3 regions of the Caballeronia sp. LZ035 genome follow, and region 2 is predicted to be linked to each of the others. Evidence: predicted binding sites of a transcription regulator. Region 2 holds the regulator's gene; each other region holds the start of a gene.
The links. Region 2 encodes HrcA, which represses chaperone genes, less so after heat shock. Its sites were predicted from a motif close to TTAGCACTCNNNNNNNNNGAGTGCTAA; they were not measured.
Positions count from the first base shown of each region.

Region 1 (7,835 bases), 2.2 Mb from region 2:
GCGCGTAGGTCAGCGCGTGCGCCTGATCGGCCAGCACGAGGTTGAAGCGCGCGTAGAGACGACGCGCGTCGGCGTCATGAGCGTTTTGTCGGGCGCTATCGTCGGGACCGGCACGCTCGGCCCGCGCGCGCAACGACGTGACGCACGACGACGCCAGGCGCCAGAAATCGTAAGGATCGGGGCCGCGCAGATCGGCCAGGCACGCATCCAGGCGGGCGTAGGCAGCGGTGGATTCTTCGGCGGGGCCGCGCAATAGCCTGAGTAGCGCTTCCTCGTAATGCGCCCGCACGCGCGCGAGCCGCTCGGGCGCGAAGCCACGCAGCGTCGCCGGCGCGATCGCGCGGCCGGCGAGCGCCAGGTCGTCGTACGAAACGGGCGCCACCCGTGTATGCGCCGCGAGCAGCGCATGCAGCCCGCGATAGTGATCGAAAAGCGCCGTCGAGCAGGCCAGTTCGCGCAAATTGTGACGTTCCACGGCGGCGCCGAAAACGGCGATCGCGTCCGCAATGCGCGCTCGATTGGCGTCGGATTCATCGCCGAGCGGCGCGACCAGCGCAAGCGCTTCCGCGAAACGCTGCGCCGGCAGCCAGCCGGCCGAGTGCAGCGCGGCAATCGCCCGTTTCAGCGCTGCGCCAGTTTCGCCCTGGCGCTGGAACGCGTGCTGGGCATCGGTGAGAGCCATCTCGGCGAGCCGCACCGATCCGCCGCGCGGATTGGGCAAGGCTTCGAACGGAACGTGCAGATCGGGACGTGATGTCATGTCGGGCGCTCACAAGCCGTTGCGTGGGCGCGTGGCTCGGTCGGGCCGCCGCACGCGGTTGAACTGCGTCACTGCGTCTTCGGTGGATGCGACGCCGGCGCGGAGGTCCGGCCGCCGCGCATGCTGCATCTCTGCTGCGCGCCTGCCGTGAAAGTGGCTGACGCCTCGCGCGTCGCGCCACACGACGCAGACCCGGGCGCTTAGCCTGCCTTCGCCCGGCCGCGATGCGCTTCGCTTCAGCCGGCGCCGCGCCAAAAAACGCGCGCCGCATGACGGAGGTCATGCGGCGCGTCAAAACATGAAGTCAGATCTGGACCATCTCGAAGTCTTCCTTGCGGGCTCCGCATTCGGGACAGGTCCAGTTGATCGGGACGTCCTCCCAGCGGGTTCCCGGCGGGATGCCCTCTTCGGGCAGGCCCGCTGCTTCGTCATAGATCCAGCCACAGATCAGGCACATCCAGCTGCGCGGTTCGTGTTGAGATTCGCTCTGTTCCATACTCAGGCCGGGTCGATTGGTCGGTTGAAATTAGGACAAGATGGTACCGTGTTGCTGTAGTGATGCCTAGCAAGCGTCCCGCCCGCACGCCGGGTTGTAATCTTGTCGCTCCCATGGCCGCTTCATGCGAAGGCTAGCGCGTCGGAAAAAAGTGCGCAAAGAGAACAGTCGGACGGCGTTAGGCCGCATAATCGGAGCGTGTCTGAGCGGGCAATGCTTCACGCGAACAGTTAACACGAACACCCGCGGGCGGACCCGCTTCGAGCCGCCAAGTCCATCCAAGCAATCCAATACCACAATGTCCGCTTTTGCCATGACCGGCGACTCCCCACCGATCGTACTCACCTTCGGCCTTTCGGATCCCACCGGCGGCTCGGGCCTGCAGGCCGACCTGCTGACGCTCGCGAGCATGGGCTGTCACGGCGTCACGGTACTCACCGGTTACGCGGTGCGCGACTCTGCGACCTGCGACGAAGTGACCGGCCTCGATCCGGATACCGTCGCAACCCAGGCGCGCATGTTGCTGGAGGACATGCCGGTGGCCGCGTTCAAGATCGGCGCGGCGACCCGGGCCGAAGTCGTGTCGGCGATTGCCGAGGTGGTCTCCGACTACGACGACGTCCCGCTGATCCTCGCCCCCGACTTCACCCTCGACGACGAGCACGTGCTCGCCGCGGATGAGTTGCGCGAGTCGCTGGCCGATCTGCTCGTGCCGCAAACCACCATGCTGATCGCCGATCACGCCACGCTGCTGCAACTTGCGCAACCGGACAGCGACGCGGACTCGCCCACGCTGGATACTGCGATTTCGCACCTTTTGTCGCAGGGCTGCGAGTATGTGCTGGCCCTGGAAGCGGGCACGCACCGGCACGTGATCACGCTGTACAGCGAAGAGGGACAAGTGCGCCAGGACACGTGGGACCGCGCCGTGCATCGCGTCGTGGGCCTGACGGATACCATGGGCTCGGCCATTGCCGCGTTGCTCGCGAATGGCCAGGAGCCCGCGGAAGCCGCGCGCGAGGCGCAGGAATATGTGTTTCAGGCGGCGCGCGCCGCCTTTCGTCCGGGCATGGGCGCCTATTTGCCGGACCGCTTTTTCTGGGCGCGCTCGAATGACGCGGACGAGGAAGGCGACGCATCCTCGCTGTCCGACGATTCCACCGGCCTGCCGGGAGAAGCGCGGCACTGAGTTCTTGCAGTGAACCACTTGCAGTGAACCCCAAGAGGGAGGCTTCGCGAACGCATGCCGTACCGACTGCCCCACCTGCACAAGCCCGGCCCACAAGGCGCGATCCGCATCGGCTGCGCGGGCTGGGGTCTGTCGAGCGCCGTTGCAAGCAGCTTCCCCGGCGAAGGCTCGCATCTCGAACGCTACGCGCACACGCTGACGTGCGTCGAAATCAACACGAGTTTTTACAAGCCGCATCGGCCGGAAACCTACGCACACTGGGCGGAGAGCGTGCCCGACTCGTTTCGCTTTTCGGTCAAGCTGCCCAAGGCCATCACGCACGAAGCGCGGCTGGTCAATAGCGAAGCGCTGCTCGACGAATTCCTGCACGCCGCCGGCAAACTCGGCGACCGGCTTGGCTGCTGGCTCGTGCAACTGCCGCCCAGCCTGCCGTTCGATCACGACATCGCCGAGACTTTTTTCAAGACGCTGCGTGCGCGCACTGACCTGCCGATTGCCTGTGAGGCGCGCGAGCATGGCTGGTTCACGACGCACGCGGCTGCGTTGCTGAAGGCGCATCACATCGCTTATGTCGACGCCGATCCCATTCCCGATGACTGCGAGATCCGGCATCGGGCGGACGGTTCGCTGGTGTATGTGCGGCTGCATGGTTCGCCGGAGCTCTACAAGTCTTCCTACAACTACACCTATCTCGACGATCTGGCGCGCACGCTGCACGCTCGCGCCAAAAAGACGGCCGAGGTCTGGTGCATCTTCGACAACACAGCCGAAGGCCATGCCCAGCCCAATGCGCTGCATCTGATGGAGCGCTTGCGGATTCATCACAAAGTCTGAAGCGTTGCACACGACGGAGGTTCATCCGATGCACAAGCCGGCAGGCCGACTCACCCGTTTCCTGGACGCCGCGCTGCTGGCCGGTCTGATCGGCCTCTGCATTCCCGCACAGGCCCAGAACGCCGCACCGCCGCCCGCCGCTACGCCCGCAGGCGACGGCACCTTTCTGCTGACGATCTTCCTGAAGCACGATGAATCAAAGACGCTGCCGCAGATCAATCAGCAACTGAAGGAGCAGGGTTACTTCAAGCAGTTCCCGCCGCCGGGCGTGGAAGTGGTGTCGTGGTACGTGATGATGGGCATCGGTCAGGTGGTGACGCTGCGCGTGCCGGCTGACCGGCTGCGCGAGGTAAATCGCGCGATAGAAAGCACCGCGTGGGGCGGATATCGCACGGAGTTCTATCCGACGTACGACTACAAGGCCGCGGCGCAGAAGCTGCGCGAGGATATGAACAAGTAGCCTTGTCGTGTCAGGAAACCGTGGACGAAAAAAAACCTGCATCGCTGCAGGTTTTTTTTCTGGCATGACGCGAGCCTCTTTCGAGACTCGCGCCGATGTAATCCGGCGCGAAGCCAGCTTACATGTCCATGCCCATGCCGCCCATGCCGCCGGGCATGCCGCCAGCCATCGGAGCATCTTCCTTCGGCAGTTCAGCAACAGCTGCGTCCGTCGTCAGCAGCAGGCCTGCCACCGATGCCGCGTTTTGCAGCGCCGTACGCGTGACCTTCGTCGGGTCCACGACGCCGGCTTCCACCAGGTCGCCGTACTCGCCCGTTGCCGCGTTGTAGCCGTAGTTGCCCGAACCTTGAGCAACCGCTGCCACCACGACCGACGCTTCTTCGCCGCCGTTCGTCACGATCTGGCGCAGCGGTTCTTCCATTGCACGCAGAACGATCTTGATACCGGCGTCCTGGTCGGCGTTCGCGCCCTTCAGGCCGTCGATCGCACGACGTGCGCGGATCAGCGCCACGCCGCCGCCTGCCACGATGCCTTCTTCCACAGCCGCACGGGTTGCGTGCAGTGCGTCTTCGACACGTGCCTTCTTTTCCTTCATTTCGACTTCGGTCGCAGCACCGACCTTGATCACTGCAACGCCGCCGGCCAGCTTGGCCACGCGCTCTTGCAGCTTTTCACGGTCGTAGTCCGACGTCGCTTCTTCGATCTGCTTGCGCACTTGCTTCACGCGCGCTTCGATGTTCACGGCTTCGCCAGCGCCGTCGATGATCGTCGTGTTTTCCTTGCCCACTTCGATGCGCTTCGCCTGGCCCAGTTCAGCCAGCGTTGCCTTTTCGAGCGTGAGGCCGGTTTCTTCCGCGACGACTTGACCGCCGGTCAGGATCGCGATGTCTTCCAGCATGGCCTTGCGACGGTCGCCGAAGCCCGGAGCCTTGACAGCAACGGTCTTCAGGATGCCGCGAATGTTGTTGACGACCAGCGTAGCCAGCGCTTCGCCTTCGACGTCTTCAGCGATGATCAGCAGCGGACGGCCAGCCTTCGCGACTTGTTCCAGTACCGGGAGCAGGTCACGGATGTTCGAAACCTTCTTGTCGTGCAGCAGCACGAACGGGTTTTCGAGGACGGCGACTTGCTTGTCCGGGTTGTTGATGAAGTACGGCGACAGGTAGCCGCGGTCGAACTGCATGCCTTCCACGACGTCGAGTTCGTCTTCCAGCGACTTGCCGTCTTCGACGGTGATGACGCCTTCCTTGCCGACCTTGTCCATGGCTTCAGCGATACGGTCGCCAATGGAGGTGTCGCTGTTCGCCGAGATCGAGCCGACTTGCGCGATTTCCTTGTTGGTCGTGCAGGGCTTGCTGATCTTGCGCAGTTCTTCGATGGCGGCAGCAACGGCCTTGTCGATACCGCGCTTCAGATCCATCGGGTTCATGCCCGAGGCAACGTACTTCATGCCTTCACGGACGATGGATTGCGCCAGGACCGTTGCGGTCGTGGTGCCGTCGCCGGCGTTGTCGCTGGTCTTGGAAGCCACTTCCTTGACCATTTGCGCGCCCATGTTCTGGAGCTTGTCCTTCAGCTCGATTTCCTTCGCGACCGAGACACCGTCCTTGGTGACCGTCGGGCCGCCGAACGAACGCTCGAGCACGACATTGCGACCCTTCGGGCCCAGCGTGACCTTGACCGCGTTGGCCAGGATGTTCACACCTTCGACCATCTTGGCGCGTGCGGAATCGCCAAAAATAACTTCTTTAGCTGCCATATCCAGACTCCTTGATTCGATTCAGATTTCCGGCTTCGCCACGCGCGCCCGGAGGGCTGCGGCCAGGAGCGAAACCGGATGTGCGGGAAGGATGCTTACTTGACCAGGACGGCCATGATGTCTTCTTCGCGCATGACGAGCAGTTCCTGCCCGTCGACCTTGACGGTCTGGCCAGCGTACTTGCCGAACAGGATGCGGTCGCCGACCTTCACGTCGAGGGCGATTTGCGCGCCCTTGTCATCGCGCTTGCCCGGGCCGATGGCCAGGACTTCGCCTTGATCCGGCTTTTCTGCCGCGGCTTCCGGGATCACGATGCCCGATGCGGTCTTGGTTTCCTGATCCAGACGCTTGACGATGACGCGATCGTGCAAAGGACGAAGGTTCATACACACTCCTCTCTTGATTGAGACTGAAAACGCTGGAAAACCCGTCTCGCGAGGAAGATCTCGTGGGACGGCAAACTTGTTAGCACTCGCGTGCGGTGAGTGCCAATTATATGGACCGGATTTGACAATTTCAAGGATGGGGACGAGCGGGGAATCCCGTAGCGGCAAAATTTCCTTGAAACGGCCGGCCAACTGGCTAGCGCCGCACGGATTCGTCTTGACCGGGGCAGCCGCGAAAAGGTTCACCGACCGTCGCATTTCCTCCAGGAACTCCAGGACACCATCTATGAGTCAGCTAGCACCGATTGAAGCGATTAATGTCGATTCGAGAATTGTGATTTATCCGAATCAGGGTTTTTACCTAGATCGCCGCGAACTAGACTGCCTTCAACGACGAAGCAACAGCAAGCAACAACAGCTACTTACTGCCGCATCGTTTCCCCAATCAAGATTCGGAGGTCGTCATGTTGAAGTCCATCGTTCCCGCCCTTGCCCTCGCCGCCGTGCTGGCCGCTCCCGGTTTTGCCCAGGCCCGCGAAGACGGTCCCGTCACCCGTGCCCAGGTGCGTGCCGAACTAGTCCAGCTCGAGCGTGCCGGCTATAACCCGGTCGGCGATCAAACCACCTATCCGGCCGACATCCAGGCTGCTGAAGCCCGGGTCGGTGCAAGCCAGGCCAACGCCGACGCGTACGGCGGCGCCCCCGAAGGCGCTTCTTCGGCGGGTCATTCGCATCGGCTGAACTTCCTGGATCGCGTCGTGCGTCCCGAAGCCGCCAATCCGGTCGATTTCAATCGTCCGTAATCCTTCTGGCGAAGGCAGCAGCAACCAACCCGGCCCCGCGCCGGGTTTTGCGCTTTCACCCACGATGATGCCCGCGCACGCCGGTTCATCACGCTGTCAGTCACGGATCGGACGATGTTTGCAGACCGCGTTTTTTCATCGTCCCGTCCGACGGCACTACAATTTGGCTCTGCCGTTGACTCACACTCCGGATCCGCCGCTTTATGTCCATGCCGTCGTTGCGCTCCAGTCTCGTTCTCCTTGGTTTGATTGCCCTCACCGCTTGTGGAGGTCGTTCGGCCACCACACCCAGTTATCAGCAGGAGCTGTTCAGCACCGGTGCGAGCCCGTTCGCGCGCAACTACGACGCCACCGTCAACGAAACCTGCGAGGCCGCGCGCCGTGCGCTGCTGTCGCAAGGCTTCCTGACGACCATGGGTCAGCCCGACACTGTCGACGCCACCAAGAATTTCCAGCCGACCACCGAAACGCACGTCGTGGTGTCGTTCCATGTCGTCTGCACGCCGGGGGAAAACGCGACCAACCAGAGCATCGCGTACGTGAACGCCGTCCAGGACGGCTATGCGCTCAAGAAAAGCGATACGTCGGCGAGCGTGGGACTGAGCGTGCTCGGTTCGCTGTCGCTGCCGATCCGCTCGAACAGCGACGCGATGGTCAAGATCTCGAGCGAGACCGTGCCCGCCGGCAAGTTCTACGACCGCTTCTTCAACCTGATGAGCCACTACCTGAACACGGTGCCGCGCAGCGCGCCCGTGGCGGCCGACGAGGTGAAGAGCAAGCCGCTCGCGCCTTCGCTGATCGTGAACTCGCCGGAGCTCACGCCCACGCCGATCGTCGTGCAGACGCCCGCCGCCGCCACCGCTATCCCGACTTCGGAAGCCGTCGCGGCGGGGGCGTCGCAGGCGTCGTCCGCAGCGGCGTCGGCGGCGCCCGTCAGTTCGGCACGCTGACCGCGCCGCCAGCCACGCTGATCGCATTGCCGCCAGGATCGGCGGCGATCGCCGGCAGGTTCGCCGTCGTGAGCGCGGGCGCCGAGCCCGCCGTGCCGCCCCGCGCGACCGTCCGCACCACTTGCGAAGGTGGCAGCGTCGCGTTGTTCTTCAGATGATTCCACATCAGGTTCAGCGCCTGAATGTTGTAGTAGTGGA
Region 1 covers NZ_JARUXS010000001.1:2,883,341-2,891,175, forward strand. The annotation lists gene QCE88_RS13540 (hypothetical protein) at 1-760, opposite strand, end outside; gene QCE88_RS13545 (rubredoxin) at 1,065-1,256, opposite strand; gene QCE88_RS13550 (hydroxymethylpyrimidine/phosphomethylpyrimidine kinase) at 1,570-2,445, shown strand; gene QCE88_RS13555 (DUF72 domain-containing protein) at 2,500-3,279, shown strand; gene QCE88_RS13560 (hypothetical protein) at 3,308-3,739, shown strand; gene groL (chaperonin GroEL) at 3,858-5,498, opposite strand; gene QCE88_RS13570 (co-chaperone GroES) at 5,594-5,884, opposite strand; gene QCE88_RS13575 (DUF4148 domain-containing protein) at 6,349-6,687, shown strand; gene QCE88_RS13580 (DUF2242 domain-containing protein) at 6,891-7,637, shown strand; gene QCE88_RS13585 (3-hydroxybutyrate oligomer hydrolase family protein) at 7,621-7,835, opposite strand, start outside.
Region 1: the regulator HrcA is predicted to act here: its motif matches at 5,964-5,990, upstream of QCE88_RS13570 (co-chaperone GroES).

Region 2 (7,835 bases):
CAGCAATCTGAACGCGCGGCTTCAGAGTCGCGTCGCCCGCTCAGGCCGCGAGCTTGTCCTTCGCATGCTTGCGCGTGTCGCGGTGACGTGCCTACCGAGGTGGCCTTCTGAGCGGGCTTTCTGAATTGGGTTTCCGAGCGAGATTTCTGAATTGGCTCTCTGAGTTGGCAATCTGAGCCCGCGATCTGAACGCGCGGCGTCAGAGCCGCGCCGTTGGCTCAGGCCGCGAGCATTTCCTTCGCATGCTTGCGCGTGGTCGCGGTGATCTCCAGACCGCCGAGCATGCGCGCCACTTCCTCGATGCGCTTCGGCTTGTCCAGCGGCGTCACCGTGCTGACGGTGCCGCCGGTGTCGTCGGCAGCCTTGGCCACCTGGAAATGCTGGTCGCCACGCGCCGCGACTTGCGGCAGGTGCGTGACGCACAACACCTGACGGTGTTGTCCGAGCTGATGCAGCAGACGCCCGACCACTTCCGCCACGCCGCCGCCGATGCCGGTGTCCACTTCGTCGAAGATGAGCGTGGGCGTCGGGCTCGCGGTACTGGCGATGACGGCCAGCGCGAGGCTGATGCGCGCAAGCTCGCCGCCCGATGCCACCTTCGCAAGCGGCCTGAGCGCGACCCCCGCATGACCCGCGACACGAAACTCGATTTGCTCCAGACCGTTGGCGCCGCCTTCCGCGAGCGGGACGAGCGTCACCTCGAAGCTGCCGCCTGCCATCGACAGTTCCTGCATGCCCTCGGTGACCGCTTTCGACAGGTTCTTTGCCGCCTTCGTGCGCGCCTTCGACAACGCCTTCGCCTGTTCGAGATAGACGCCGCGCGCCTTCTCGGCGGCGGCGGCGAGCGCGTCGAGGTCACCCGCCGCGTCGAGGTCGGCCAGCTGGCGGCGGCGCGCTTCATGCTCTTCAGGCAGGTTCTCCGGCTGAAGACGGAACTTGCGCGCGGTGGAGTGCAGCTGATCCATGCGCCGATCCACTTGCGCCAGCCGCTCGGGATCGAGTTCGAGCCGCTGCGCATAATGCGACAGCGAATAAGCCGCCTCCTGCAACTGGATCTCGGCCGGTTCGAGCGACGCGAGCACGTCGCTCAGCGCCGGATCGATATCCGCGAGGCCGCGCAGCTTCGACGTGATCGCGCCGAGTTGAGAGATCATCGCTTCGTCAGACTCGGACAGCGCGCCGAGCGCACCCTGCACGCCGTCGATGAGACTCGCCGAATGCGACAGCCGGTGCTGTTCCGCGCTCACTTCTTCCCATTCGCCCGGCTGCGGCGCGAGCTTGTCGAATTCGCTCAACTGCCACGCAAGGCGTTCGCGTTCCAGTTGCAGTTCGCGATCGCGGCTTTGCGCGCTCTCCAGCGCCTGCTGGGCGTCGCGCCAGGCACGCCACGCGCGATTCACCGCGCCGGCCGTTTCCAGCAACTGCGCGTGGGTGTCGAAGAGTTCGCGTTGCGCGTCGGGACGCATCAGCAATTGATGCGCGTGCTGGCCGTGGATATCGACCAGCATTTCGCCCACTTCGCGCAGTTGCGCGAGCGTCGCGGGCGTGCCGTTGATGAACGCGCGCGAGCGGCCGTTCGAATCGATCACCCGCCGCAACATGACCGTGTCGGCACCCGTTTCGCCGAGCGCGTGCTCCTCCAGCCAGGTGACGACCAGCGCATGCGTGGAGAACTCGGCGGTGATGTCGGCGCGCGCCTGCCCGGTGCGCACGACGCCCGCGTCGCCGCGCGCGCCGAGCGTGAGCGCGAGGGCGTCGATCAGGATGGATTTGCCGGCGCCGGTTTCGCCCGAAAAGACCGTGAAGCCGGAGTCGAACTCGATGTCGAGCGCGGCGACGATGACGAAGTCTCGAATGGAGAGGTGTCGGAGCATGGATGCTTCGCGGAAGAGAGTCTGGCGAATGAGGGGCTGGCGAATGAGGGTCGGGCGAAGCGGCTCAGAGCGTGGATGCGTCCTGTGACGGATGCTCGTTCCAGTGCAGCTTCTTGCGCAGCGTCGCGTAGGTACTGTAGCCGACCGGATGCAGCACCGGCACCGTATGCTTCGAGCGGCGGACCTCGATGGCGTCGTTCAGCTCGACAGCGGTGAAGGACTGCATGTCGAAGTTCACGTTCACGTCCCGACCGCCGATGATCTGGATGGTGACCTTGGAGTCGTCAGGCAGCACGATCGGACGGTTCGACAGCGAATGCGGCGCGATCGGCACGAGCACGAAGCCTTGCAACTGCGGGTGCAGGATCGGTCCCGCCGACGACAGCGCGTAGGCGGTCGAGCCGGTAGGCGTTGCGACGATCAGGCCGTCCGAGCGCTGGTTATACATGAAGTGCCCGTCCACCGAGACGCGCAACTCGGCCATGCCGGAGAAGCCGCTGCGGTTCACGACGACGTCATTGAAGGCGAGCGCGTGATAGATGGGCTTGTCGTTTCGCACGATGCGCGCTTCGAGCAGCGTGCGTTCCTCGCGCTCGAACTGCCCGGCAAGCATTTGCGGGATGATCTCGCTCATTTCCTTGAGCGGAATGTCCGTGATGAAGCCGAGCCGCCCGTGATTCACGCCGATGAGCGGTGTCCGGTACGGCGCGAGCTGGCGGCCGATGCCGAGCATCGTGCCGTCGCCGCCGAGCACGATGGCGACGTCCGCACGGGCGCCCATCTCGGCGATGGAGAGCGCCGGGAATTCCGTCACGCCGACTTCCTTCGCGGTGCCCGCCTCGAACACGACTTCGAAGCCTTGCTGCGCAAGGACGTCGGCGAGCGCTCTCAGCGGCGGCTCGATGCCTGGCGTATTGGGGCGCCCGACGAGGGCGACCGTCTTGAATTGACCGATTTCCATGCCGGCATTACACCATAGTCAGTGAGCGAAAAGAACCGCAGGACCCGCGCCGCAAGCGCTCGCACGAGCCTGGGCGAAGCTGGCGCGAGCACGCCCGTTGTTTCTCGCTAGAATGGAGCGGACGTTGAAGGCGATGCAACGCGATGCAACGTGACGTTCGTGACGTTCGTGACGTTCGTGGAACGCCGACACCACCCCCAACGCTACCCATGAGCCGCGGCGCGCCGCCACCCGCCTCGTTGAGCTAAAATCCGGCCATGCTAGACCCACGTGCACAAACCCTCCTCAAGACGCTGATCGAGCGCTACATCGCCGAAGGTCAGCCGGTCGGTTCGCGCACGTTATCACGGCACTCCGGCCTGGAGCTGAGCCCCGCCACAATTCGCAATGTGATGTCCGACCTCGAGGACCTGGGCCTCGTGGCGAGTCCGCATACCTCGGCGGGACGCATTCCCACACCGCGCGGCTACCGCCTGTTCGTCGACACGATGCTGACTGTGGAAGCCCCGCAAGACGAAGCGATGACAACCGCGGTGAAGACCCGCTTGCAAGGCGAGGAACCGCAGAAGATCGTCGCGGCCGCGGCGAGCGTGCTGTCCAGCCTGTCTTCGTTCGCAGGCGTCGTGCTGACGCCGCGCCGCAGCCACATGTTCAAGCAGATCGAGTTCATGCGGCTGTCGGACAAACGCATTCTGCTCATCATCGTGACGCCGGAAGGCGACGTGCAGAATCGCATGATGGCGACCCAGCGCGATTACTCGCCGTCCCAGCTCACCGAAGCCTCCAACTACATCAACGCGCATTTCGCGGGCCTGTCCTTCGACGAAGTGCGCCGCCGGCTGCGCGAGGAAATCGACCAGCTGCGCGGCGACATGGCCTCGCTGATGCAGGCGGCCGTGGTGGCGAGCACCGCCGAGACGGATCCCATGGACACCGTGCTCATTTCCGGCGAGCGCAACTTGCTGGAGGTGGCCGACCTCTCCTCCGACATGGCGCGGATGCGCAAGCTCTTCGACCTGTTCGACCAGAAGACCTCGCTGCTGCAACTGCTCGATGTGTCCAGCCACGCCCAGGGCGTGCAGATCTTCATTGGCGGCGAGTCGACTCTCGTGCCGATCGAGGAAATGAGCGTGGTCACCGCGCCGTATGAAGTGAACGGGAAAATTGTGGGCACCCTCGGCGTGATTGGTCCGACGCGCATGGCCTACAACCGCGTGATCCCGATCGTGGATATCACCGCGCGGCTGCTCTCGATGTCGCTCAGTCATCAGTGACGTTCTCATTGCGCTCATCTTGACGGGTGTCGACGGGCGGCGCCACTCGGCCATTCGGCCAATGTTGGGGCCGAAAACACGCCGCTATAATGGTCCTCACCTTTTAGACACCGTTTCCGGCCTGCCTCCACTATGCGTTTCGACCTCGAGTTGCCCTCGCAGCCCAGCGCTTCACATCGCGTCGCGGTGCTGCTGATCAATCTCGGCACGCCGGACGCGCCCACGCCGCGGGCCGTGCGCAAGTATCTGGCGCAGTTCCTCTCGGACCCGCGCGTGGTGGAGATTCCATCGCTGATCTGGCAAATCATCCTGCGTGTGTTGATCCTGCCGCTGCGCGGGCGCGCCTCGGCCCGCAAGTATGCGCAGGTGTGGATGCCGGAAGGTTCGCCGCTGCGGGTGCATACCGAGAAGCAGGTGGAAGGATTGCGGCGGCTGTTCGCGGCGAACGACTATCGCGTGATCGTCGACTATGCGATGCGCTACGGAACTCCGGGTATCGGCGCCATGCTGAATCAGCTCAAGCTCGAAGGCGCGGAGCGCATCCTGCTCCTGCCCATGTATCCGCAATATTCGTCCTCCACCACGGCCACCGCTTTCGACGACGCCTTTGCCGCCCTGAAGCGCGTGCGCAATCAGCCCGAGATCCGCACGGTGCGCCACTACGCGGATCATCCCGCGTATATCGCGGCGCTGGCCGAGCAGGTGCGCGACTACTGGCGGCATCACGGCGCGCCGGATTTCGCGGCCGGCGACAAACTGGTGCTGAGCTTCCACGGCGTGCCGAAGCGCACCATGGACCTCGGCGATCCGTATCACGATCAATGCCAGCAGACCGGCTCGCTGCTCACCGCCGCGCTCGGGCTCACGCCGGTCGAGTGTCGCGTGACCTTCCAGTCGCGCTTCGGCCGCGCGGAGTGGCTGCAGCCCTACACCGCGCCCACGCTCGCGGAACTGGGCGCGGGCGGCGTGACGCGTGTCGACGTGTTTTGCCCCGGTTTCACGGCGGATTGTCTGGAGACCGTGGAGGAAATCGGCATCGAGGTGCGCGACGAGTTCCTGAAGGCCGGCGGCAAGCACTTTCACCGGATTCCTTGCCTGAACGCGTCGCCCGCGTGGATCAAGGGCATCGGCGAAATCGCGGCGCAGCATCTGCAAGGATGGCCCGTGCAGGCCGCGCAGCCGCTCAGCGCGGTCGCGTGAACCCGGCTTCAACCAGCAGGCAGCGATGAACTACACCATTTCGACGGAACCCGGCGCACGGCTGCGCATCGACAAATGGCTATGGGCGGCGCGCTTTTTCAAGACGCGTTCGCTCGCGAGCGATGCGGTGGAGAAGGGCCGCGTGAAGATCGGCGGCGCGGGCGTGAAGCCGTCGAAGGAAGTGCGTGTAGGCGATCTCGTCGAGATCGACATCGAACGCATCGTCTGGCAGGTCGAGGTGCTGGGCGTGTGCGACGTGCGGGGCCCGGCCAGCGTGGCGCAGCGGCTCTATGCCGAGACGGAGGACGGACGCGCGCAACGCATGGCCGAAGCCGAACGGCGCCGGACCTTCCGCGAGCCGGCCGCCCAGCTGCAGGGCAGGCCGACGAAACGCGACCGGCGCGTCATCGACAAACTTTCTGGTTCGGATTGAAGTAGCGTTCCATGGTGGCGTGAACGCCGCCGTATTCGGTGGTGCGGTCAGTGACCGCGCCTGACATGCAGATGGTGGTGGTGCCCGCGACGAGTACCAGGGCGACCACCGCGATAGCAAAGGTCAGTTTCATGGTACCCCCGGTAATGGGTTTTCCCAGCCGCGAGGCGCGTGCAGGCGCTACGGGGCAGGGTCAGGAAACGGGCAAAGGCCGAAAGCGATTTGAAGCAAGCGATCTGAAGCAAGCGATCTGAAACAGCGGTTTGAAGCATTCGTAGGATTAGGGTTAACGTGCTTCCTGCGGTGCTCCTCTGGAGTGTAGGAGACTGAGGGCTTTCCCTCAATCTCATTCTGCGCAGTGCGGCAAAACGCGCATTACCGCTCGTTTCAGTCGTCAGCGCATCGTCTACGCGCTGAAATTCGTCCGAAAAGTTCGTGGCCGTGGCTTGAAAATGTCCCTGACGCCCCAACTTCCGCGACTAGTGCGGAAAACAGCGCCAATGCGCCGTTTTCCTATCCGATTCAACTCACAGCAATACACATTCAGCGACATGGAAAACACGCAAGAGAATTCAGCGAGCCAGAACCCCACGCCCGCCGACGAAACCGCGCGCCAGTCCGCCGATGCCAATCCTGGCCAGCCGGCAGCCGAAACGGCGCAGCCTGCACAGCCCAACGCAACGGCTGCCGCGCAGCCCGCGCCGGATGCGTCCGACAACGCGCTTGCCGAGGCGCAGGCCACCATCGTCGCGCTGAAGGAAGACTTCCTGCGCGCGAAGGCGGAAACGGAAAACGTCCGTCGCCGCAGCCAGGACGATGTGTCGAAGGCGCATAAATTCGCGATCGAAAGCTTCGCGGAGAACCTGCTGCCGGTGCTGGACAGTCTGGAAGCCGCGCTGGCCGACCAGTCGAGCGACTTGGCCAAGGTGCGCGAGGGCGTCGAACTGACGCTCAAGCAACTCACGGGCGCGCTCGAAAAGGGCCGTGTCGTGGCGTTGAATCCGGTTGGCGAGAAGTTCGATCCGCATCGACATCAGGCTATTTCGATGGTGCCCGCCGAGCAGGAGGCCAATACGGTCGTTTCGGTGCTGCAGAAGGGCTATGTGATCGCGGACCGCGTGCTGCGTCCGGCGCTCGTGACCGTCGCGGCCCCCAAGTAAGCCGCGCTCGATCGGTCGGCGTGCGGCATGGATGGACGGTTTGCTCCGGCCAGTTGCCGTGCAAACAAGGAGCCGCCTGCCGCTTCGCAAAAAAACTATAGACCGCATCGGTTCCAGGGTCTTGAAATCGAAACTGGCGCTCTTATCTTGCGTACAGGTATGAATTTTGGGCGTTCGGCCCGGTAACTCGGCGAATCAGCCAGCGAATCCGCCGGCATCAGGCGATCCACCCGGCCGCCGCAACGCCACTGCGATCAAAGCTAGGAGAGTATAAAAAATGGGCAAAATCATCGGCATCGACCTCGGCACCACGAATTCGTGCGTGGCGCTGATGGAAGGCAATCAGGTCAAGGTCATCGAGAACTCGGAAGGCGCGCGCACCACGCCGTCGATCATCGCGTATCTCGACGACAACGAAATCCTCGTCGGCGCGCCGGCGAAGCGTCAGTCGGTCACCAATCCGCGCAACACGCTGTATGCGGTCAAGCGCCTGATCGGCCGCCGTTTCGAAGAGAAGGAAGTGCAGAAGGACATCAACCTGATGCCCTACAAGATCGTCAAGCACGACAACGGCGACGCCTGGGTCGAAGCGCACGGCAAGAATCTCGCGCCGTCGCAGGTGTCGGCGGAAGTGCTGCGCAAGATGAAAAAGACCGCTGAAGACTACCTCGGCGAGCCGGTGACGGAAGCCGTCATCACGGTTCCGGCGTACTTCAACGACAGCCAGCGCCAGGCCACCAAGGACGCGGGCCGCATCGCCGGCCTGGAAGTCAAGCGCATCATCAACGAACCGACGGCAGCCGCGCTCGCCTTCGGTCTCGACAAGGCCGAAAAGGGCGACCGCAAGATCGCCGTGTTCGACCTGGGCGGCGGCACGTTCGACATTTCCATCATTGAAATCGCGGACGTGGACGGCGAGAAGCAGTTCGAAGT
Region 2 covers NZ_JARUXS010000001.1:730,554-738,388, forward strand. The annotation lists gene recN (DNA repair protein RecN) at 219-1,874, opposite strand; gene QCE88_RS03480 (NAD kinase) at 1,939-2,835, opposite strand; gene hrcA (heat-inducible transcriptional repressor HrcA) at 3,093-4,109, shown strand; gene hemH (ferrochelatase) at 4,242-5,309, shown strand; gene QCE88_RS03495 (RNA-binding S4 domain-containing protein) at 5,335-5,742, shown strand; gene QCE88_RS03500 (hypothetical protein) at 5,714-5,875, opposite strand; gene grpE (nucleotide exchange factor GrpE) at 6,294-6,902, shown strand; gene dnaK (molecular chaperone DnaK) at 7,180-7,835, shown strand, end outside.

Region 3 (7,835 bases), 180 kb from region 2:
GCCTGCTGCGCACCGAACTGCTGTTCATCCATCGCCAGTCGGCGCCGACGGCCAAGGAGCATGCGGAGAGCTACCAGGGCATCGTCGATGCCTTGCAGGGCCGCACCGCGATCATCCGCACGCTGGATGTGGGCGCGGACAAGGAAGTCGATTACCTGACGCTGCCGCCGGAAGAGAATCCGGCGCTCGGCCTGCGCGGCATTCGTCTGGCGCAGGTGCGCCCCGATCTGCTCGACGACCAGTTGCGCGGCCTGCTGGCCGTCAAGCCGGCGAGCGCGGTGCGCATTCTCCTGCCGATGGTCACCGATTCCGGCGAGCTCCAGCGCCTGCGCGCGCGCATCGACGAACTGGCGCGCGAAGCGGGGCGTACGGAACCGGTGGAAGTGGGCGTGATGATCGAGGTGCCGTCGGCGGCGCTGCTCGCCGACCAGCTCGCGAAGTACGCGGATTTTCTGTCCATCGGCACCAACGATCTCACCCAGTACACGCTCGCGATGGACCGCTGCCAGCCCGATCTCGCCGCGCAGTCGGACGGTCTGCATCCGGCCGTTCTGCGCCTCATCAAGACGGCGGTGCAGGGCGCGGAGAAGCACGGCAAGTGGGTCGGCGTGTGTGGCGCGCTCGGCGGCGATCCGGTTGCGGCGCCCTTGCTCGTCGGACTTGGCGTGACCGAACTGTCGGTCGATCCGGTGTCCGTGCCCGGCATCAAGGCGCGGGTGCGCAATCTCGACTATCAGCTTTGCCGTCAGCGCGCCGAGGATTGCCTCGCGCTCGAATCGGCACAGGCAGTAAGAGCGGCGAGCCGCGAAATCTGGCCGCAGGACTGAACGTCCCCTGCGGTCCGTCGCGCGCGAGCCTTTTTGGCCATCCCCGAAGCAGTAACGACAAGACCGATATTTTTGGAGAACCCGATGGACGCCAACCCGTTTGCGAAAATGCAGCAACTAGGTCGCGCGCTGATGCTGCCGATCGCCGTGCTACCGGTGGCCGGACTGCTTCTGCGTCTCGGCCAGCCCGATGTCTTCAACATCAAGATGATCGCTGACGCCGGCGACGCCATCTTCACGAACCTGCCGCTGCTGTTCGCCATCGGCGTGGCGGTGGGTTTCGCGAAGGACAACAACGGCACGGCGGGTCTGGCCGGCGCGATCGGCTATCTGATCGAAGTCGCCGTGATGAAGGACATCAACGACAAGCTCAACATGGGCGTGTTGTCGGGGATCATCGCCGGGATGGTGGCCGGCTATCTGTACAACCGCTACAAGAACATCAAGCTGCCCGAATACCTTGCGTTCTTCGGCGGCAAGCGTTTCGTGCCGATTGTCACGGGCGTCGCCTGCCTGATACTCGGCATCGTGTTCGGCTATATCTGGCAGCCGGTGCAGCTGGCCATCGACGGCGCGGGCAACTGGCTTACCACGGCGGGTGCGCTCGGCACCTTCGTGTTCGGCGTGCTGAACCGGATCCTGCTCGTCACGGGCCTGCATCACATCCTCAATTCGCTGGCCTGGTTCGTGTTCGGCTCGTTCACGCCGCCCGACGGAGGGGCGATCGTGCACGGCGACCTGCATCGTTTCTTCGCCGGCGACAAGACCGCGGGCGGCTTCATGACCGGCTTCTTCCCGATCATGATGTTCGGCCTGCCGGCCGCGTGTCTCGCGATGTTTCACGAAGCGCCGAAGGAGCGCCGCGCGCTGGTCGGCGGCCTGCTGTTCTCGATGGCCCTGACCGCGTTCCTGACCGGCGTGACCGAGCCGATCGAGTACACCTTCATGTTCCTGGCGCCGGTGCTGTACGGCATTCACGCGGTGCTGACGGGGCTGTCGCTGGCGATCTGTTCCGCGCTCGGCATTCACCTGGGCTTCACGTTTTCGGCGGGCGCGATCGACTACGTGCTGAACTACGGCCTGTCGCAGCGCGGCTGGCTGGCGCTCGGGGTCGGCGCCGTGTACTTCGTCATCTACTACGGGCTGTTCCGCTTCTTCATCCGCCGCTTCAACATGGCGACGCCGGGCCGTGAACCGGTCACGACCGACGCCGAAACCGATGTCGCTCAAACCGTGGACGGCGGGCTGATTCCGCCGCTGCCGGGCACGGTGGCCGCGTCGGCCGCGAACTCGCGCGCTTCGAAGTACATCGCTGCGCTGGGCGGTGCGTCGAACCTGTCGAACGTCGATGCCTGCACGACGCGCCTGCGTCTCGCGGTCGTCAACTCGGAGAAGGTGTCGGAAGGACAGTTGAAGGCGATTGGCGCGCGTGGCGTGCTCAAGCGCGGCGCGACCAGCGTGCAGGTGATCATCGGGCCGGAAGCGGATCTCATCGCCGATGAAATTCGCGGTGAACTGGAGCATGCGTCGGTCGGTGGCGCGACGCCGGCCTCGTCAGCGCCGGCGCAACCGGCGGCGGCCGTTGCAGCGTCCGCTATGGCAATGGGCAGCGATCAAACCGCGGGCCCGCTCGATCCGGATCCGCTGCGCTGGCTCGCGGTGTTCGGCGGCGCGACCAACGTGACCTCGCTCGATGCCGTCGCCGCGACGCGCTTGCGGGTTGTCGTGCGCGATCCTTCGTCGGTGGATCGGCAGCGGCTGTCGACGCTGGATGTGGCGTGGGTGTCGGCGGATACGTTCCACATCGTCGTGGGCGCTGCGGCGCAGCGTTATGCGGCGCAGATGTCGACGCGTCTGTCGAACCATGGCGGCGGCGCGGCGCCCCTGCCGGCGTGATGCGGTGATGGACCTGTCGTAACGTAACGGCGCCTGCGGGCGCCGTTACTTTTGCCGCATGCCGCGCAAGGGAAAAAGAAAAGGCCGGCCGTCTTGCGACGGCCGGCCTTGCAGTTTCTGCTCAAGGCACAGTCAGGCGTTACGCGTAGTCGTGCAGCGCGGAACGCATCTTCTTCATGGCGCTGGCCTCGATCTGGCGAATGCGCTCGGCCGAGACGCCGAATTCGTCGGCCAGTTCATGCAGCGTCTTGCCGCCCGAGCCGTCGTCCTGCACGTCGAGCCAGCGCGCCTCGATGATGCGGCGGCTGCGCTCGTCGAGCGACTCCAGCGCGTCGGCCAGGCCGTCGCTTTGCAGCTTGTCGAACTGGCGCGCGGCGATGACATTGGTCGGCTCGTTGTGCGAGTCAGCCAGATAGGCGATGGGCGCGAAAGCTTCCTCGCCGTCGTCCACCTGGCCTTCGAGCGCGATGTCGCCGCCCGACAGACGCGTTTCCATCTCCGCGACTTCCTCGCGCTTCACGTTCAGTTCGCTTGCCAGGCCTTCGATTTCGTCCGGCGTGAATGCCGCATGGCTGGTCTTGTGGCTGCGCAGATTGAAGAACAGCTTGCGCTGCGCCTTCGTTGTCGCGACCTTGACCATGCGCCAGTTGCGGAGGATGTACTCGTGAATCTCGGCCTTGATCCAGTGCATGGCATACGAAACCAGGCGCACGTTTTGCTCTGGATCGAAACGCTTCACGGCTTTCATCAGACCGATGTTGCCTTCCTGGATCAGGTCCGCGTGCGGCAAGCCGTAGCCGAGATAGTTGCGGGCGATCGACACGACCAGCCGCAGGTGCGAAAGCACCAGCTGGCGCGCTGCGTTCAGGTTGCCCTGTTCGCGGAATTCGGTGGCGTACTGACGTTCCTCTGCTTGCGACAGCATCGGAATACGGTTCACTGCTTGTATGTAGGAATCGATGTTGCCGATCTGGCCGGTCAACATGGACGACTGTGCGTACGTCAGCGCGCCTGCCGATGCCTTGGCAGGTGCCGAGCTCAGTACATTCGGAAGGGTCATCGCATTGGACACGCTCATAAGCTCCTTATCAACAATTGCTGTATGCCGGGCCGTCGGTTGATTCTGGCCACGGCAAGTCAAGCACGATATTAGCACTCCGGTTCAACGAGTGCTAAGTGTTAGAGGGGCGGGGAATGTGTGAGTTCCCACAAATGCTATCGAATTTGCGGGTTTAATAGGACGCATTGTTGCAGCGAAGAAGGTCAGACTTACCGAGACGAGCTTCGGCGTCGAATGTATTTCCTGTTTAAAGCGATCAGACGAAAGAATATTCAACTAAAAGTGTAAGGTGGCAGCAAATCCTGCAATTGTTTTAAAACGTCTCTAGAATCCGCCAGACAACTGTCGTCTCGTGAACCCGCCTGTCATCGGAGCATATGGGGTGCCCATGCATAAAAAAAAGAGTTCCTGGCTGAGTCCGCTGTCCCGTCTGGTTGTCTGCGCCGCGTTCGGCCTCGCCTCGGCTGCCGCGCATGCTGACCGGTTCGGCGTGCAGGTTGCCGGCGGCGTCGCGGATCGCGACATCAAGAAAGCCGATCTCGGCCTGGTCTGGGATCCCGGCCTTACCTGGTGGGAAATCGGCGGTTTCCACTTCACGGTCGTCGGCGAGGGCCATGTGTCCTACTGGCACACCACTGAAGACAATGCCGTGCATCCGAACATCTGGGAGTTCGGCCTCACGCCGGTGCTGCGCTTCGTGAAGAGCTCGGGCTACTTCCGGCCGTTCATCGAGGCGGGCGTGGGGGTGCGGCTGCTGTCGCACACGCGCATCACGCAGGACTTCACCGTGTCGACCGCGTTCCAGTTCGCCGATATGGTCGGCGTCGGCATGATCTTCGGTGAGAAGCAGAACTATCAGGCCGGTTTCCGCTTCCAGCATCTCTCGAACGCCAGTATCAAAGAGCCGAATCCTGGTATAAATTTCAGCCAGCTCTATCTGCAATACAACTTCTGACGAGGCGCCGGCGCAGCGGTTCCTCGACACAAGGGGACCGACAGATGCCGGCAAAAACCATTGAGGCCATTCGCGACCTCGAGCGCGACCGCTTCCGGGCCATGGTCGAAGGCGACGGCCAGGCGCTCGACGCGCTGCTGGCCGAGAACGTCAGCTATGTCCACACCAACGGCAAGCGGGAAACGAAGCGCCAGTTCATCGACGCGATTACCGCGGGCCGGCGCCGGTATCGCCAGATCGAAATCCAGTCTCAGGATGTCTTTGCTGCAGGCCGCGATACTTGCCTGGTGTCGGGGCGGGCGTTGATCGAAATGGAATCGAAGAACGGTGCGCTGCTGTTTCCCATCGCCTATACCGCAGTTCATGTCCAGAGCGAAGGGCAGTGGCAGCTGCTGGCGCTGCAGGCGACGCGGGTTGCGCTCGAGTAGTGAAAAACGCTTGAAGAGCGCCGCGCACCGCCCTCATTTGCGACGGGAAGCAGAAGCTGCCGGCGCTTCAGGCGACGACGCGCGTGGCGCTCGACTAGCGACGCGCACCGCCCTCATTTGCGACGGGAAGTAGCAGCTGCCGGCGCTTCAGGCGACGCGCGTGGCGCTCGAGTAGTTCCGCGCACCGCCCTCATTTGCGACGGGAAGCAGAAGCTGCCGGCGCTTCAGGCGACGCGCGTGGCGCTCGAGTAGTTCCGCGCACCGCCCTCATTTGCGAAGGGAAGTAGCAGCTACCGGCGCTTCAGGCGACGCGCGTTGCGCTCGAATAGCACGGCGCGCCGCCACCCACCCCGGCGTTACGCCGTCTCCACCGTCTCGTCTTGCCGCTCCGCCTGCCTGATGCCTTTCGAGCGGTTCACCGCGCTCACGACCGCATCGGCGACCGCCAGCGCCGGATTCGCATGCACCGCGACGCCGAAGCGCATCTGCCCGTCGCCCACCCGGCAGCCAACGAACGCCGCCGTATCGCCGCCCGCCGTCACGGCCGTTTCGAACCAGTTGACGCTGGCCTCGATGCCCAGCGCGGACGCGACCGTCCGCGCCCATGCATCGCCGCTCGCCGCATTCGAGGCGCTCGCCGCGCCCGGCACCGTGACACGCTTGCCGAACACCGACAGCGTCGCCGCATCCACACGCGACACCGGCCCGCCCGCATCGAAATACTCGCGCTTGAAGAGTTCGCAGATCGCCTCGCCGCCGATTTCCGCGCCCGAGGCATCGGTGACCTGCTGCACGGCGTGGCTGAATTCGATCTGCACCCGGCGCGGCGGCGTGAAGCCGAGGCCGCGTTCGAGCAGATAGGTCGCGCCGCCCTTGCCCGACTGGCTATTCACGCGAATCACGGCGTCGTAGCTGCGGCCGAGATCGGCGGGATCGATCGGCAGATAGGGAATCTCCCACACGGTGCCCGCTTCGCGCTGCGCGAAGCCCTTGCGGATCGCGTCCTGATGCGAACCCGAAAACGCGGTGAACACGAGGTCGCCGGCGTACGGATGACGCGGATGCACCGGAATCTGGTTGCAGCGCTCGACCAGCCGTCGCACGGCATCGATGTCCGAGAAATCGAGGCCCGGATCGATGCCTTGCGTGTAGAGATTGAGCGCGAGGGTCACGAGATCGACGTTGCCTGTGCGCTCGCCGTTGCCGAACAGGCAGCCTTCGACGCGATCCGCGCCCGCCAGCACCGCGAGTTCCGCGGCCGCGACCGCCGTGCCGCGGTCGTTATGCGGATGCACCGACAACACGATGCTGTCGCGGAAGCCCATATTGCGGTCCATCCATTCGATCTGGTCGGCGAAGACGTTGGGCGTCGCGGCCTCGACCGTGGCGGGCAGGTTGACGATCATCTTGTGATCGGGCGTCGGCCGCCACATCTGCGCGACGGCATCGCACACTTCGCGCGCGAACGGCAGCTCGGTCATGCTGAAGGTTTCGGGCGAGTACTGATAGGTCCAGTGCGTGCCGGGCCGGGTGGCCGCGCATTCCTTGATCATGCGCGTACCGTCGACCGCCAGCGCCTTCACCTCGTCCTTCGACTGGTTGAACACGATCTTGCGGAACGACGGCGCGATCGCGTTATAGAGATGCACGATCACCTTGCTCGCGCCTTCGACGGCTTCGAACGTGCGTTCGATGAGTTCGCGCCGCGATTGCACCAGCACTTCGATGCTGACGTCCTCGGGAATGCGTTTTTCGTCGATCAGCTTGCGGACGAAATCGAAATCCGTCTGCGATGCCGAAGGGAACCCCACTTCGATTTCCTTGAACCCGATCTTCACCAGCATCTCGAAGAATTCGAGCTTGGCGGCGATGCTCATCGGCTCGATCAGCGACTGATTGCCGTCGCGCAGGTCGGTGCTCATCCAGATGGGTGCGCGTTCGATCGTGCGGTTGGGCCAGCGGCGGCCATTGAGGCGGACTTGCGGGAACGGGCGGTATTTCTCGGCGGGGCTCGGCATCATGATCGTCGACCTCTTTTCGGACGGTTTGCGTAGCGCCTGCGAGAGAGGCCGTGTCCGGCGGCTGGCCGGGCATGGCGGGATGCACGAGAAACCGGGCGGTGCGCGCGTTCGCACGGATCACCAGCGATGGTGACGCCTGCGACCAACGTGAACGTGCGCAAAGCAGCGTGCATGTGACCCTCGCGTTTCCGTTTCGCGGGATGCGCGAACGAAACACTGACGACTACAGGTGGTGAGAAAGGAACTTCGGGAACGGCGAAAAACGGGCGGAGGACCGGGCGCCTTGCGACGCACGGCGCTACGTCTGGCGACTTACGCTAGACGTAGCGATAGGGGCCGCGCTAGGCGGCCCGAAATAATTCGGAGGGAGGCTTGGGGGGTGAAGCTCATGCGCTCGACTTTAAACCACCGTTGAATACCGTGTCAAATGGGGAGTTCGATACCGGTCGGCGGTTCAGGCGGTCCTGCGCACCACGTCGCTGATCACTTCCACCTGCCGCGAGACCGCTGGCGGCACTGGAATATCGCCCCGCAACACGCATTCGGTCCAGCGCGCGGTGGTCGCCGCGTCCAGCGCTTCGGGCAGATCCACATGCGGCGCGTGCGCCTGCGAATGCTCCGGGGAGAGCAGCGTGTCGACGCGGCCGT
Region 3 covers NZ_JARUXS010000001.1:552,042-559,876, forward strand. The annotation lists gene ptsP (phosphoenolpyruvate--protein phosphotransferase) at 1-827, shown strand, start outside; gene nagE (N-acetylglucosamine-specific PTS transporter subunit IIBC) at 912-2,723, shown strand; gene rpoH (RNA polymerase sigma factor RpoH) at 2,863-3,795, opposite strand; gene QCE88_RS02685 (acyloxyacyl hydrolase) at 4,172-4,738, shown strand; gene QCE88_RS02690 (nuclear transport factor 2 family protein) at 4,783-5,166, shown strand; gene leuA (2-isopropylmalate synthase) at 5,523-7,187, opposite strand; gene ybiB (DNA-binding protein YbiB) at 7,642-7,835, opposite strand, start outside.
Region 3: the regulator HrcA is predicted to act here: its motif matches at 3,873-3,899, upstream of rpoH (RNA polymerase sigma factor RpoH).